DNA from 2 places in the Arthrobacter sp. MMS24-S77 genome. Region 2 is predicted to be linked to the other one. Evidence: predicted binding sites of a transcription regulator. Region 2 holds the regulator's gene; the other holds the start of a gene.

Region 1 (7,123 bases), 930 kb from region 2:
ACCAAATTCAGCCCGCTCCGAAGGAATTTGCCCATCGCCCCGGGCAACGGAACCTCAACGATCCTTCCGGCGTGACCCGTAGCCGATCGCCAGGTCTCAGCGAGTTCACGCATGGTCCGGATGTCCGGGCCGCCGATTGTTCGTGTCCGATGTTGGACAACCGAAGGCTCCTCCAAGGCTTCGGCAAGCAACACAGAAGCTACGTCGGACGGGGAAATCGTTTGAAAGCGCGCGCCCTTGAAGACCGGAATGAGGCGCACTTTCGCCCCGGCCTGGAAAACCGCCGCCACGAGGCTGTGAAATTGGGTGGCCCGCACTACGACAGTCCCAAGCGACGACAGCGCATACACGCGCTCCTTATCGGCCTTGGAGACGTAAAAGGCGGCATTGCTCTTGTCGCAGTTGATGATCGAGAGGAGGACCGCCTTGCGGACGCCCGCACCGGTGGCCGCGGCGAGCAGGCGTGCGCCGCCGTCGGCGAAATTCTTGCGCGCTTTGCCGAACTGCCCTTCCAGGCAGTCGATCACGACGTCGGCCCCTTGCAGGGCTTCTGCCAGGCCAGCGCCCGTCGTGACGTTCGCCCGAAAGTAGCGGGCGCCGTCGTGATGAGCCGTTGCCGTGCCCGACGGCGGGCGGCGACTCAGCGCCGTCACGTCGAGTCCGGCGTCGAGCGCCAAACGGACGACTTCACGGCCCACCTGCCCAGTGCCGCCTGCTACGCAGACGGAAGTCATAGGCGGTTACGCCCGGCGGCGCTGCAGGACGTCGTCAAGGTTGCTGAGGGCGCTCTGAGGCTTGACGTGCTGCGCCTGGATCGAGGTGCCAGCGGACGGTGCGCTGGTCTGCTTCAACGTGGGCTTGCCGATGGGTTTGGGAGCCTCAGGCAAATCGAGCGGTTCCGGAGCCGGCCGCGGGGCCTTTGCAGCGTCAACGTACGTTGGCTTGGGCACGTCCACCGGCTGCCACTCAGATTCCTTGGACCCGTCTGCAAACCGGACTGTGTTGTCGCCGGCAGCGACGGCAACGTTGAGCGCGGCCTGACGAAGTTCGACGGCGGTCAGGCGGTTCGTTTCGCGGGAGTGGGCTTCCGCATCGAAGATTTTGGTCGCCGGGCGGTCCACTGCCTTCGTGGTCGCGCCGGGATTCTCAACGGCGGGACTCATTGCGTTGCGGAAGGCCGCGTTCATCTTCGTCCTGCGGTCCCTGATGGCCAGGCGGCGGAGCACGAAGACAGTTCCAACAACACCAACTATGGAGACCAGCGGCAGCCAGCCGGAAACAAGGCCGAGAATACGCAGGACACCGGAAACGGCCGCAGTGAGCAGCAGGAGAAGGCCAGCTAGGGCAAGCGCACAGCGCCCATATCTGACTTTGAAGACCGCGGCATCCGTTGCAGCATCACGCCGTTCGCCGGAGCCGGCGGATTCCTTGGGCAATGCGGTTGCGGTGCTCTGCATGGTTTCCATTGCTTTCTCCTGCCGAGGGGCGATTGACAGAACCACCCCGGGTTGCAGTTCGTGAGCGTCATCTTCACTGTCATCCACTGGCACGTCACCGGCTACCTGGACGTGCAGGCGGCGGTTCCGCAATATGTATGGCGCAACCCAAACGATCCACAGCGCCACAGCAATCACCAATATCACTGAGCTGCTGAGAGGGAAGTCCACAATCAAAACCGTAGAAGCAAATACGCAGGGGTCACCGCATTGCCCGCGGTGTGTCGTCGGAGAGTCGGCAAATCAATGGATTTATGACAGTCATTCACCCAAACGGACTAATTGGCTTTGTGTCCAAGCCAAGCAGCCAGCAAGCCTCCCGGGATCTCTTCCGAGGTCAGCGCAAAGCTTCTATGGTCAGCCCACTCTCCGTTGATGTGAAGGAAACGCTCGCGGCGTCCCTCGTCACGGAATCCAAGCTTCTCAACAACGCGCAGGCTCGGCCCGTTTTCGGGCCTGATGTTGATCTCCATCCGGTGTAAGCCGAGGGTCGCGAAGCAGTAGTCGGTTGCCAAGGCAACCGCGGTGGGAGCAATCCCGCGTCCTGCCCGCGCCTGATCTACCCAGTAGCCAAGGGTGGCGGTCATCGCCGATCCCCAAACAATGGAAGAGACCGTCAGCTGCCCTACGATCCTGGGCTCCTGGAACCCGGGAATGCGCTCAGTGATCACAAACGGAAGGGCGCTAGCCTGCCGCGCCTGAAGCTTGAGGGAAGCGACCATCTGCCGATAATTTGGCAGGCGGCCACCTGGTGCCGGGTTGGAAGCCTCCCAGGGAGCCAGCCAATCACTATTGCGCGAGCGGACTTCGGTCCATTCTTTCTTGTCCCGGTAGCGAATGGGACGCAACATGAGGTCGCCACATTCAAGCGTCACCGGCCAAATGGCCGATCCCCACACGAGGAGCTACTTGCTGAGACCGGCGGCAAAGCCGGGCAGCCACTCACGCAGGCCAGGCCCGAGGTCTTCGCTGTCGCACGCAAGCTGGACGCACGCCTTGAGGTAGCTGAGCTTATCTCCGGTATCGTACCGACGGCCGCGGAAGACAACTCCGTAGACACCGCTGCCTTCGCCCTCCCCGGCAGCCAGAACCTGAAGGGCATCCGTCAGTTGGATCTCTCCTCCACGGCCAGGCTCGGTCCGCTCGAGAACGTCGAATACCGAGGGGTGAAGCACATAGCGGCCAATCACGGCCAAGTTGGACGAAGCTTCATCGACAGAAGGCTTTTCCACAAGTTGCTTGATGCGGACATAGCCATCTTCACCGATGTCCTCGATGTCCGCGCAGCCATAGGCGCTGATCTGGGACGGCTCGACCTCAATGAGGGCTACCACGGATCCACCGGTCTTGTGCTGGACCTCGATCATGTCGCTCAGGAGAGTGTCCCGCGCATCAATGAGGTCATCACCGAGGAGGACTGCGAAAGGTTCGTACCCAACGTGCTGCTTGGCACGCAACACCGCATGCCCCAGACCTTTGGGGTCGCCCTGGCGAACGTAATGAATGTCACCGAGGTTGCTAGTGGCCTGCACGGAATCCAGCTTGGTGGTGTCTCCCTTGGCCTCCAGGGTCGCTTCCAAGGCCGGCACACGGTCGAAGTGGTCCTCCAAGGCACGCTTGTTACGGCCCGTGATCATGAGGACGTCATTGAGGCCCACGCTCACGGCTTCTTCGACAACATATTGGATGGCCGGCTTGTCGACTACCGGGAGCATCTCCTTGGGCATGGCTTTTGTCGCAGGTAGAAACCTTGTGCCGAGCCCGGCAACAGGGATAACGGCCTTGCGGACAGCGCAGTTATTGGAAGTCACCGGACTAATCTAACGGAAGGAACTGGACAATAGGCAAAAAGGGACGCTGTTGGATGGAAGGGAGCTCGCCGTTCCTTACGGATCCCAGGCGCCGGACAGACGCAAGAACTGGAGCAAAAGTGACTTTGAAAGACGAGATCCGTCGGGAGAACCGCAACCGCAGGCTCGCCCTGACAGGGCAACAGCGTGCTGACGCCGGAACCGGGATTGCCCACCGCGGCCTCTCATGGGCGGATGCTGTTGCCCACGGGAAACCGGCGACTTTTGCCGCCTATGTGGGGGTGGCTGCCGAACCGCCAACAATGCCCTTGCTTGAGGCACTGCATGCGGCCGGGCACAGGATTCTTCTTCCGGTCTGTGAACCGGAACGGCGCCTAAGCTGGGTGTTTTGGACGCCGGAGACGGCCTTTGTTCGCTCAAGGTATGCCCCCATTGATGAGCCGGTAGGCGAACGATTCGACAGCGACGTCGTCAGGGACGCGACCGGAATCTTCCTTCCGGCTACTGCCGTCGACGAGGGAGGCAACCGCATTGGCCAGGGCGGCGGATACTACGACCGGCTCCTCGACAAACTAGACGAAGACGGGCAGCGCCCCCCGACTGTCGCCGTCGTATATGACGACGAGGTCCTGCCTGCAGGAACCATCCCCGCGGAACCGTTCGATAAGCCTGTGGCTGAGGCACTCACTCCCCGCCGCATCGTCAGACTTTCGCGGGGCGACTGATCAGGGCTTGCGTTTGTTCCCTCCACCACATTCTCTGGCGGCATTCTCTGGCGGCGACCCCGACGTCGGATGATAGAATTGGCACTCAGGCCCTGGGACTGCTAATGGATGGAACAATCCGCCATGGCGGCACGGGACCTGTAGTTCGTCCCGGAGGAGGATCCACCAGTGCCCACATATGCCTATGCCTGCAAAGACTGCGGCCACGCCTTTGACATTGTTCAGGCCTTCACAGACAGCTCCCTGTCTGACTGCCCCGAATGCCAAGGATCCTTGCGCAAGAAATTCAACAGCGTGGGCGTCGTCTTCAAGGGTTCTGGCTTCTACCGTACGGACTCCCGGGACTCCAAGGGAAGCACCGTTTCGGCTGCTCCTGCCGCGCCGGCCGCATCCCCGGCCCCAGCGTCAGTTCCGGCAACTGCGGCCAGCTGATTCCGCTTTTCCACATAGCTCATTAAGGCCCTGTCACCGGACTAGTAGCCCGGTTAGCGTGGCAGCATGCCACCCACCCCGTTTGTAACCCAAGGGCCCCATTCAACGGGCTCTTCTTCGATTCCAGGCAATAGCCGCCTCGCGCCCGTCGCCAGAGCCCGCCCTCGCAGTGCTCCGGCGCTGCCCCTAAGCTCTGCCCGCCGCCCTGGCGCTCCCCGGGACATTCCAGCCACCACAGGTTCGGCAACTGGCTGAACCGCAACCGCCGCCTCGTGGTGGCACTCCTGCTGTGTGTGGCCTCCGGGATCACGGTGCACCAGCTAACTCCTGCTTCTGAACAACGGGTGATGGTTCTCGCCGCGGCCAGGGATCTTCCGGCCGGGTCCACCTTGGCAGATTCCGACCTCAAGCCTCTCGAAGTTCTTCCGGGCGGAGCTCCCGCCGGAGCACTCACCGCTGGCATTGGATACCGGGGAAAGCAGCTTGCCTCGCCTCTTCAGAAAGGGCAGGTCCCCACCGACGCCCAATTCCTGGGTCCAGGCCTGCTGACCGGCGCCGCGCCCGCAGCGGCAGCCGTTCCACTGCGCATGGCCGATCCCGCTTCAATCCAACTTGTTTCGCCGGGCCAGTTGGTCAACGTCGTGCTCACGGCGGCTGATGGACTTGAGGGGCCCGGCAAGAAATCCGAACTCCTGGCTGCATCCGTCCCGGTTTTGTGGACGTCCGCACAAGGAGTCAAGGCCAACCAGTGGCTAGGTACGAACGAGTCCGACGGCCTCGTGGTTGTCGCCGCAAATCCGCAACAGGCCGAAATCCTGGCAGGAGCTTCCACTCGGGGAAAATTGTTCTTCGTCTTAGTCAATCCTGCGGGCAACCGGCAATGAGATACCCCGCTCGGATACTCAAGGATTATCGTGGAATGTCAGCCCCAGTGTGGAGGCCTTTGCTCCTTCAGCCAGGCGTCATGATCGTAACCGGGCTCGTCACCCCAGCGGCGTGGATCATCCTCCGAGGCTTTCTTGGGCAGAATGCCTTCTCCTGCCGGCTTCGGCTCAGGTGCGGGCTTCAATTCTGTTTTCTCCTGCTTGTCCAGCTCCGTGCCAGCCCCCACCGCATGAGCGTCCGCGGGGTGTTTGGCCTTTATGCTTTTTCTCTCGGGCATTGCGCTTCCTTAGTGGATAGCTGGCCCCGGGCCGGGCCCTTGCGTACCGCCAAGTTTGGCCGGAGCCGGTTCCGCCTGGCTGCCCGGTTCCGCCTGGCTGCCCGGTTCCAATTGTTCAACATCCATGTCCAGGAATCCATGCTCGACGGCGCCATAGGAGGGCCCAACCGGCTTTTCGAGTCCAAGATAGGAACCGATGCGATCCGCACAGGACGAAGGGTCCGTGAAAACTTCGATGGTCCACAAAGACATGTAACGCCAGCCGAGGCGCTCCAGGAGTTGAGGCCGGAGCCTGCTGCGCTCCCGGACGCTCATGCGGCGGTATCGTTCCGTGCCATCCGACTCAATGGCCACGGGCGTCGGCATCTCGGTGTCATCACGGCCGATGGTGTGCACGGGATCGGCCGCCGCGGCGATGTCCAGTGCTCCGTCATAGTGGTGCCACACCCGGGCTCCACGAGCACGGAGCCGCTCGCCCAGATCCGCCACCAACGGATCTTCACCGAGCGCCTGCTCGCTGGCCGCGGCCCTGGTTGCCGGTGTCCCCAAATCCGAATTGCCCGAGAGTTCGCGGTCAAGGAGTTCATGGAAATCGACCGCCCCATGAGCCAGTCTGTCCAGATCCAGGTCCTCCGGACGGAAGCAACTCAGGACGTGCAAGGATCTGCGCGAGCGGGTCATCGCCAAAGCAAACTTATTGCGGCCGCCTTCGATCGAGAGGGGACCGAAACTGTGCAGCGCCCGGCCATGCGGCGTGCGCCCGAAGCCCAGGGAGAAGATGATGTGGTCGCGGACCAATCCTTGGGCACGCTCCAAATCCACCACCCGGAAGGACTCCGCACCCGCGTTGAAGAAACCGGACAACAGAGGATAGTTGGGCAGCTGGAGCCTGATGGCTTCGCCGATCCTTGCAGCATGGCGCAGGCTTGCCGTCACAACGGCGAGCGAGGTACGGGGCCGAAGACTGGCGTGTTCGAAAACCAGATCCACCACACGGTTCACTTCGGCCGCAACCGATTCCACACCTTCGTGATCCGCACCGGGCAGGCCAGTGCCGTCCGGAATGTACTCAACCACGACCGAACGGTCCAGCCCGGTTACGGATTGGCCATCCGGCAGTCGACGCAGGCCGCCATCGTAGTAATTCTTGCTCAGTTGCAGCACCAGATCTTCATCAACGGCGCGATACACCCAGTTCAGCTGCCAGGTCGGCAAGACGCGGGCCAACGCACTGAAGGCGCTGTCAACCGTGTCCTGGCTCGCGACGCCTGCCATGGGAGGCTCCACGGCCACACTGAATGTGCGGGCGTTGGCGATCTTCGCATCACCGAAGGCAATGACTTGTTCGGCCCGGGCGATTGCCGGCAGCACCGCCTGCAAAGACGTGCTCTCGGCATCGAGAATCACCACTGCGTCGAACTTCTGCTCGGCAGGCAAAAGCCCGGTCAGCAGGTATGGGCTGATCGACCACACGGGCACCAGCCGGGAAACCAAAGC
Region 2 (7,123 bases):
CGCGTGGGCTTTGGCTGCCCGCTCCCCCTTCCAACGGACAATGGAACGTTCCGCCTGCCAGGGCACCACGGCGTCGATCCCGAGTTCCGTTGCCGTCTCGACGGCGAGCTCATCGCGGTCCCCCTTGGCGAGGGCCTGGACTAGAACGAGCCGCACAATAGGCTGGTGCTCCTCCTCGACAGCGGAGGCAAGGACTGTCAGGGTTCCCTTCCCGGACTCGGTCACTGTACCCGTAAGCCGCTTTCCGGCGCCGTCGGCAATGTCGACCGCTTCGCCGATTTCCAGGCGCTTGACGGTGACAGCATGCCTTGCCTCGGCGCCGTCGAGCACGAACGTGTCACCCGGCCCGAGCCCGTCAAGCGTCCCGGCGGGCGTGAAAAATACGGGGTTGCTCACCGCTACAGGTTACCGAGCTTGTCCCGCAGCTTCGCGAACATACCGCCGCTCGCTACGAGCTTGCCCTCGGTGAACTGTTCGCCGCGCAATTTGGCAAGCTGGCGCAGCAACTCTTCCTGCGCCGCGTCGATCTTCCCGGGCGTCTCGACGTGCAGGTGTACCTTGAGGTCTCCCCGGCCGTAACCGCGGAGATGGGTGACGCCGAGTCCACGCAAAGTGATGACTTCGCCGGATTGCGTGCCGGCCTTGACATCAATCTCCTGGGGACCATCGAAGGTATCCAGCTGCAGCTCGGTACCCAATGCCGCGGCGGTCATGGGGACGCTCAGGGTTGCGTGAAGATCATCGCCCTCACGTATGTAGGTGGAATCAGTGTTGACGCGGATCTCCACGTAGAGATCACCGGAAGGGCCGCCCGCGGGACCTGCTTCGCCTTGGGACGACAGCTGGATCCGCGTTCCGGTAGCCACTCCACCCGGCACTTTGACGGTGAGCGAACGGCGGCTGCGGATGCGGCCCTGGCCGCTGCACTCATTGCAGGGATCTTTGATGATCGATCCGAAACCTTCACATGAACCACACGGTGCGGAAGTCATGACTTGGCCGAGGATCGAGCGGACTGCGCGCTGAACCTGACCCGAGCCGCCGCAAATGTCGCAGCGCTCCGGGTGGGTGCCTGCCCGGCAGCATGAGCCTTCGCATGTGGGACAGACGACCGCGGTATCCACTTCAAGCTTCTTGTTGACGCCGAAGACGGCCTCGCGCAAATCGATGCGGACACTGATCAGGGCGTCCTGGCCTCGGCGCATACGTGATGCCGGTCCCTGCATGCCGCCGCCACCTCCGCCGAAGAAGGTGTCGAAGATGTCCTGGAACGCGAACCCCTGGCCCGCGTAGCCTCCACCGAAGCCGTTGTCGGTGCCGTTCTCGTTGCCCGTGGCGTCATACACGCGGCGCTTCTGGGGGTCGGAGAGGACCTCGTAGGCGTGGGTCACGGCTTTGAATTCCTCGGCGGCGCCTTCCCCGGGATTCACATCGGGGTGCAGCTTACGGGCGAGCTTTCGGTAGGCCTTCTTGATCTCCTCGCCGGTTGCTTCCGGTGAGACGCCCAGAACGTCATAGTGGCTGCTCAAAGTCGGTATCTCTTCCTTGTTGTACTGCGTTTCTTGCGAGACGGTTTCCGGCCGCGGCTGTCAGCCGCCCAGAATGCGGGAAAGGTAGCGTGCGACGGCGCGGACGGCCGCCATGGTGTTGGGATAGTCCATCCGGGTAGGACCAAGAATGCCGATCTTGGCGCTGCTTCCCGGACCATAGCCGGTGGCGACCACCGATGCTTCGGAGAGACCGTCGTAGGGGTTCTCGCGGCCAATGCTCACGGTGACTCCGCGGGGGTCTTCGGCCATGTCCGAGAGCAGGCGCAACATGACCACCTGTTCTTCGAGGGCTTCGAGGACCGGTCCGATGCTGAGCGGGAAATCCACGTTGGACCGGGCCAGGTTGGCTGTGCCTGCCATGACTATGCGTTCGTCCCGGCTTCGGTCAGCCAGCCTTTCCAAACCGTGGGCGAGGACACTGGCAAGGCCTCGGAGCGCCGGCGGGCACAGGGCAACTACTGACGGCAGGACCTGCGGCATGAGGTCAAGCTGCGAGCCGGCAATGCTTCCAAGGAAACGCGTACGCAAGGCCATAAGCTCGTCGTCCGTGGCATCCGCCGCTGCGTGTACCACGCCCTGCTCCACTTTGCCCGTATCGGCGATAAGTACCACCAAGACCTGGCGCGGAGCCAGAAGCACGAACTCAATGTGCCGTACGCGGGCGCGGCTCAGGTGCGGGTACTGCACGACGGCGACCTGATTGGTCAGTTGGGACAGGAGCCGAACGGTGCGCTCAAGGATGTCCTCGACGTCGTCGGGTCCCTCAAGCAACGAGTGGATGGCCCGGCGCTCGGCGGCCGAAAGCGGTTTGACCTGGGAAATACGATCGACGAACAGGCGGTAGCCCTTGTCCGTGGGGATGCGGCCGGCACTGGTGTGCGGTGCGGCAATGAGTCCTTCTTCTTCCAGGAGGGCCATGTCGTTGCGGATGGTGGCGCTCGACACTCCCAAATGGTGCCGTTCTACCAAGGCCTTGGATCCGACGGGCTCGCGGGAGTGAACGTAGTCCTCCACGATGGCGCGCAACACTTCAAGCTTGCGTGGTTCGCTCACTGCCCACCTCCATTCAACAGCCAGTGCTGAACAGTTACTACTCAGCGACCTGATTTTCAACAATTAGCACTCAACATGCCCAAGTGCTAACAAGTCTAGTATGAGCCACCACGTTGTTAGCATTGGTACCGCTCGCGGCGAACATGATTCCCGCGCGGTCCGGCGGAATGTCCGTGACTGTCATTGATCCCTTAGCGCAAAGTGGTGTGAAGACCGTGTCTTACGACAATTGGGGCCCGCAAGACCTTTCCTCGCCTGCCAAGCGGCAGCTGCCCGAGGTCCCCGTTGAGCGCGGGATGGTTATCGAAGACGTGCAGTCCGGTTGGGTCGGGGCCGTGACCAGGGTGGAAAAGTCTGGCGGCATGCACATTGTGGTGCTGGAAGACCGCCGGGGAAAGAACAAGTCGTTCCGGCTCGGCTTTGGATTCCTTCTCGACGGACAACCGGTGAAACTTCTTCCGCCGGCGCCACGTGTGGCGGCCGGAGCGGTTGCCGGGCAAACAGGCAGGACCGCTTCGGGATCCGTCCGGGTTGCCGGCCAGCGCGCGCAAGTCGCCAAGGCAAGTCGGATCTGGGTGGAAGGCAAACACGACGCCGAACTCGTGGAGAAGGTCTGGGGAGATGACCTCCGGGTGGAGGGAATCGTCGTCGAACCCCTGCATGGCGTTGACGATCTCAAGGCGGCGATTGCCGAGTTCTCTCCCGGCCCGGGCCGCAGGCTCGGAGTCCTGGTAGATCACCTGGTGCCGGATTCGAAAGAGTCGCGGATTGCTGCCGACGCCATGACACTGCCCGGCGCGGCAGGAAACGTCCTGATCGTGGGCCACCCCTATGTGGACGTCTGGCAGGCCATCCGCCCCAAGGTCCTGGGGATCGAGCAATGGCCCACTATCGCCCGCGGGACTGATTGGAAGACCGGCATCCTGAAGTCCTTCGGCTGGCCGCACGAGACAGCAGAGGACGTAGGGCTGGGCTGGCAGAAGCTTCTCGGCGCCGTCCGCAGCTACGCGGATTTGGAGGCCTCCTTGCTGGGACGGGTGGAGGAAGTGATCGACTTCCTGACCGTACCCTGACTCCTGGTCCGGTGGTTGGTCCCCTGATGCCGGCCGAGCAAGTATTCTGGGACAGCAACACTGCACCGATAGACACTCGAAGGAAGAAACTGTGGCAGACAACGCTCCTGACGAACGGGACGGCGCCCCGGGCCAGTCCCAGTACCACGGCGTTCCTGCCAATGCGCTGCCCTTGACGGCCTCCGAAGACAGGCAGTGGGCCACCCTGGCGCATTTTGGCGGCATCCTTGGGTGTGTGCCCTCGCTCCTGATCTACCTGATTTTCCGCGAACGTGGCCCGTTCACGGCACAGGAATCCAAAGAGGCGCTGAACTTCACGTTGCCTCCAACGATTGCCGCAGTGCTCGCCAACATCCTGGTCTTGCTCCCGGTGGTTGGAAACCTGTTCGCGGTTCTGGCCACGGCAATTTGGGTCGCTGTGACCTGCTTCTCGGTCTCGGCCGGCATCCGTGTCAACCACGGGCAGCCGCACCGCTACCGCTTCAACCTGCGCTGGATCAAGTAGCCGCTGCTCCCCGGCGCGCTGGTGTTCGGGCCAGCTAGTGCTTGCGCCAGCAGGCTACTCCGGGAGGATGCGGCGCACCACGGCGTCAGCCAGTAGCCGCCCCTTGAGCGTCAATACCAGCCGTCCTTGGAACGCCGCCGCAGGCTCAACCAGGCCGTCCGCGATGAGGCCCGCGACGGCGTGGCGGCCCACCTTGTCGAGGGCATCGACCTGCAGCCCGGTGCCGAGGCGCGCCTCCAGCATGATGCGTTCCACTTCCCGGGTTCCGGCGTCGAGGGTTTCTCGCCCAGCGGCCGGCGACACCCCGCTACCGAGCCTGCTGGCATAGGCGGTGGGGTGTTTGACGTTCCACCAGCGGACGCCGCCCATGTGGGAATGCGCACCGGGTCCGATGCCCCACCAGTCGTCTCCCCGCCAGTAGGCAAGGTTGTGTTTGCACGCCTGGCCAGGCGTGCGGGACCAGTTGCTGACCTCGTACCAGTCCAGACCGGCCGCGCTGATCAGTTGATCGGCGAGTTCGTATTTGGTGGCGTGATCGTCGTCGTCGATTCCCGGGACTTCTCCGCGCCGGATCTGGGCAGCCAGCTTGGTGCCTTCTTCCACGATCAGCGCGTAGGCGCTGATGTGGTCCGGCTCGTAGGACAGGGCTGTCTCCAAGGAAGTCTGCCAATCGGCCATCGACTCGCCTGGAGTGCCGTAGATCAGGTCGAGGCTCACGGCAAGGCCGGCGTCGCGCGCCCATTGGACTACCAACGGGACCCGGCTCGGCGTGTGGGTGCGGTCCAGAACCTTGAGGACGTGCGGGACCGCTGACTGCATGCCGAAGGAGACCCGCGTGAAGCCGGCGTCGGCCAGCAACTGGAGCGACTCGGGGGTCACCGAGTCCGGGTTGGCTTCAGTGGTGACTTCGGCTCCGGTTTCCAGACCCCAGTGCCCGACGGCGGCCGTCAGGATGCGTGCCAGATCTTCAGCAGGCAGCAGAGTCGGTGTGCCGCCGCCGAAGAACACCGTGCTCAGGGGCCGATGCGGGAGCCCGGAGGCGCCCATGGCCTTGACGGCGAATTCCACTTCCGAAATTGCCGTGGACGCGTAGGCGTCCTGGGACGCGCCGCCCCCAAGCTCGGTGGCGGTATAGGTGTTGAAGTCGCAGTATCCGCAGCGCACGGCGCAGAACGGTATGTGGACGTACAGTCCAAACTTGCGCGACTCGACACCGTCAAGCACCTGCGGCGGCAGGACGCCATCCGCAGGTGCCGGATCTCCGAGGGGAAGGACACTAGGCACAGGATCCCCCAAGTACCCGTCCCCCGCGCGCCCGTCCCGCCGCGTTCTGGGCGAACAGCCCCATTACTTCTTGGCCTTGTCCTTGGATTCGTCGGTGGTCAGGGCTGCAATGAACGCTTCCTGTGGAACCTCTACGCGGCCCACCATCTTCATGCGCTTCTTGCCTTCCTTCTGCTTTTCCAGAAGTTTGCGCTTACGGGTGATGTCACCGCCGTAGCACTTGGCAAGGACGTCCTTACGGATGGCGCGGATGCTTTCGCGCGCGATGATGCGCGAGCCGATGGCAGCCTGGATGGGCACCTCGAACTGTTGGCGCGGAATGAGCTCGCGCAACTTGCCGGTCATCATGACGCCGTAAGCGTAAGCCTTGTCACGGTGGGTGATGGCGCTGAAGGCATCAACCTGCTCGCCTTGGAGCATGATGTCCACCTTGACCAGGTCGGCGACCTGCTCGCCGTCGGCCTTCCAATCCAGCGAGCCGTAGCCACGGGTCTTGGACTTGAGGATGTCGAAGAAGTCGAAGACGATCTCGGCAAGCGGCAGGCGGTACCGGATTTCCACACGATCCTCGGAGAGGTAGTCCATGCCGCCCATGACGCCACGGCGGGTCTGGCACAGTTCCATGATGGCGCCGACAAACTCATTGGGAGCCAGAATGGTGGCGGACACCATCGGCTCGCGGACCTCGGAGATCTTGCCCGTGGGGTATTCGCTGGGGTTGGTGACGTGGATGACCCGCTTGTCCTCCAGCGTGACCTCGTACTCCACGTTGGGAGCGGTGGAGATCAGGTCCAGGTTGTACTCGCGCTCCAGACGTTCACGGGTGATTTCAAGGTGCAGCAGGCCCAGGAAGCCCACGCGGAAGCCAAAGCCGAGCGCGGCCGATGTCTCCGGCTCGTAGACGAGCGCGGCGTCGTTGAGCATCAGCTTCTCCAGCGCGTCACGAAGCACCGGATAGTCTGTGCCGTCCAGGGGATACAGGCCGGAGAAGACCATGGGCTTTGCGTCGGCATACCCAGCCAGGGATTCCGCGGCGGGCTTGGCCAGGTTGGTCACGGTGTCGCCGACCTTGGACTGGCGGACGTCCTTCACGCCAGTGATCAGGTAGCCGACCTCGCCGACGCCCAGTCCCTTGGAAGGAGTGGGTTCCGGAGAGCTCACGCCGATTTCCAGGAGCTCGTGGGTGGCCCGGGTGGACATCATCTGGATCCGCTCGCGCGGGTGCAGCATGCCGTCCACCACGCGGACGTAGGTGACCACGCCGCGGTACGTGTCATACACGGAGTCGAAAATCATGGCGCGCGCCGGAGCGTTGGGGTCACCGACAGGTGCCGGCAAATCACGGACGATCTTGTCCAGCAGTGCCTCGACACCAGCACCGGTCTTGCCGGACACTCGCAGCACGTCCTCGGGGTCCCCGCCGATCAGGTTGGCGAGCTCCGCCGCGTACTTTTCGGGCTGGGCTGCCGGAAGGTCGATCTTGTTGAGCACCGGGATGATGGTGAGGTTGTTTTCCATCGCCAGGTAGAGGTTGGCCAGGGTCTGTGCTTCGATGCCCTGTGCCGCATCCACGAGGAGGATTGCACCTTCACAGGCCGCGAGTGATCGGGAGACCTCATAGGTGAAGTCAACGTGGCCAGGGGTGTCGATCATGTTCA

Evidence for each region. The regulator HrcA, encoded in region 2, represses chaperone genes, less so after heat shock. The targets are predictions, from matches to a motif close to TTNGCACTCGNNNNNNNCGAGTGCNAA.
Region 1: the regulator HrcA is predicted to act here: its motif matches at 4,111-4,137, upstream of ACX5I4_RS15525 (FmdB family zinc ribbon protein).

Annotation. Positions count from the first base shown of each region.
Region 1 is NZ_JBTZRN010000001.1:3,391,880-3,399,002, forward strand. Features, by position in the region: gene ACX5I4_RS15495 (SDR family oxidoreductase) at 1-734, opposite strand, end outside; gene ACX5I4_RS15500 (hypothetical protein) at 741-1,466, opposite strand; gene ACX5I4_RS15505 (hypothetical protein) at 1,518-1,646, shown strand; gene ACX5I4_RS15510 (GNAT family N-acetyltransferase) at 1,775-2,347, opposite strand; gene galU (UTP--glucose-1-phosphate uridylyltransferase GalU) at 2,402-3,307, opposite strand; gene ACX5I4_RS15520 (5-formyltetrahydrofolate cyclo-ligase) at 3,427-4,032, shown strand; gene ACX5I4_RS15525 (FmdB family zinc ribbon protein) at 4,201-4,464, shown strand; gene ACX5I4_RS15530 (RcpC/CpaB family pilus assembly protein) at 4,737-5,348, shown strand; gene ACX5I4_RS15535 (hypothetical protein) at 5,387-5,626, opposite strand; gene ACX5I4_RS15540 (AAA family ATPase) at 5,636-7,123, opposite strand, start outside.
Region 2 is NZ_JBTZRN010000001.1:2,461,317-2,468,439, reverse strand. Features, by position in the region: gene ACX5I4_RS11260 (16S rRNA (uracil(1498)-N(3))-methyltransferase) at 1-396, opposite strand, end outside; gene dnaJ (molecular chaperone DnaJ) at 399-1,529, opposite strand; gene hrcA (heat-inducible transcriptional repressor HrcA) at 1,590-2,603, opposite strand; gene ACX5I4_RS11245 (DUF3097 domain-containing protein) at 2,819-3,676, shown strand; gene ACX5I4_RS11240 (DUF4870 domain-containing protein) at 3,768-4,181, shown strand; gene hemW (radical SAM family heme chaperone HemW) at 4,236-5,465, opposite strand; gene lepA (translation elongation factor 4) at 5,529-7,123, opposite strand, start outside.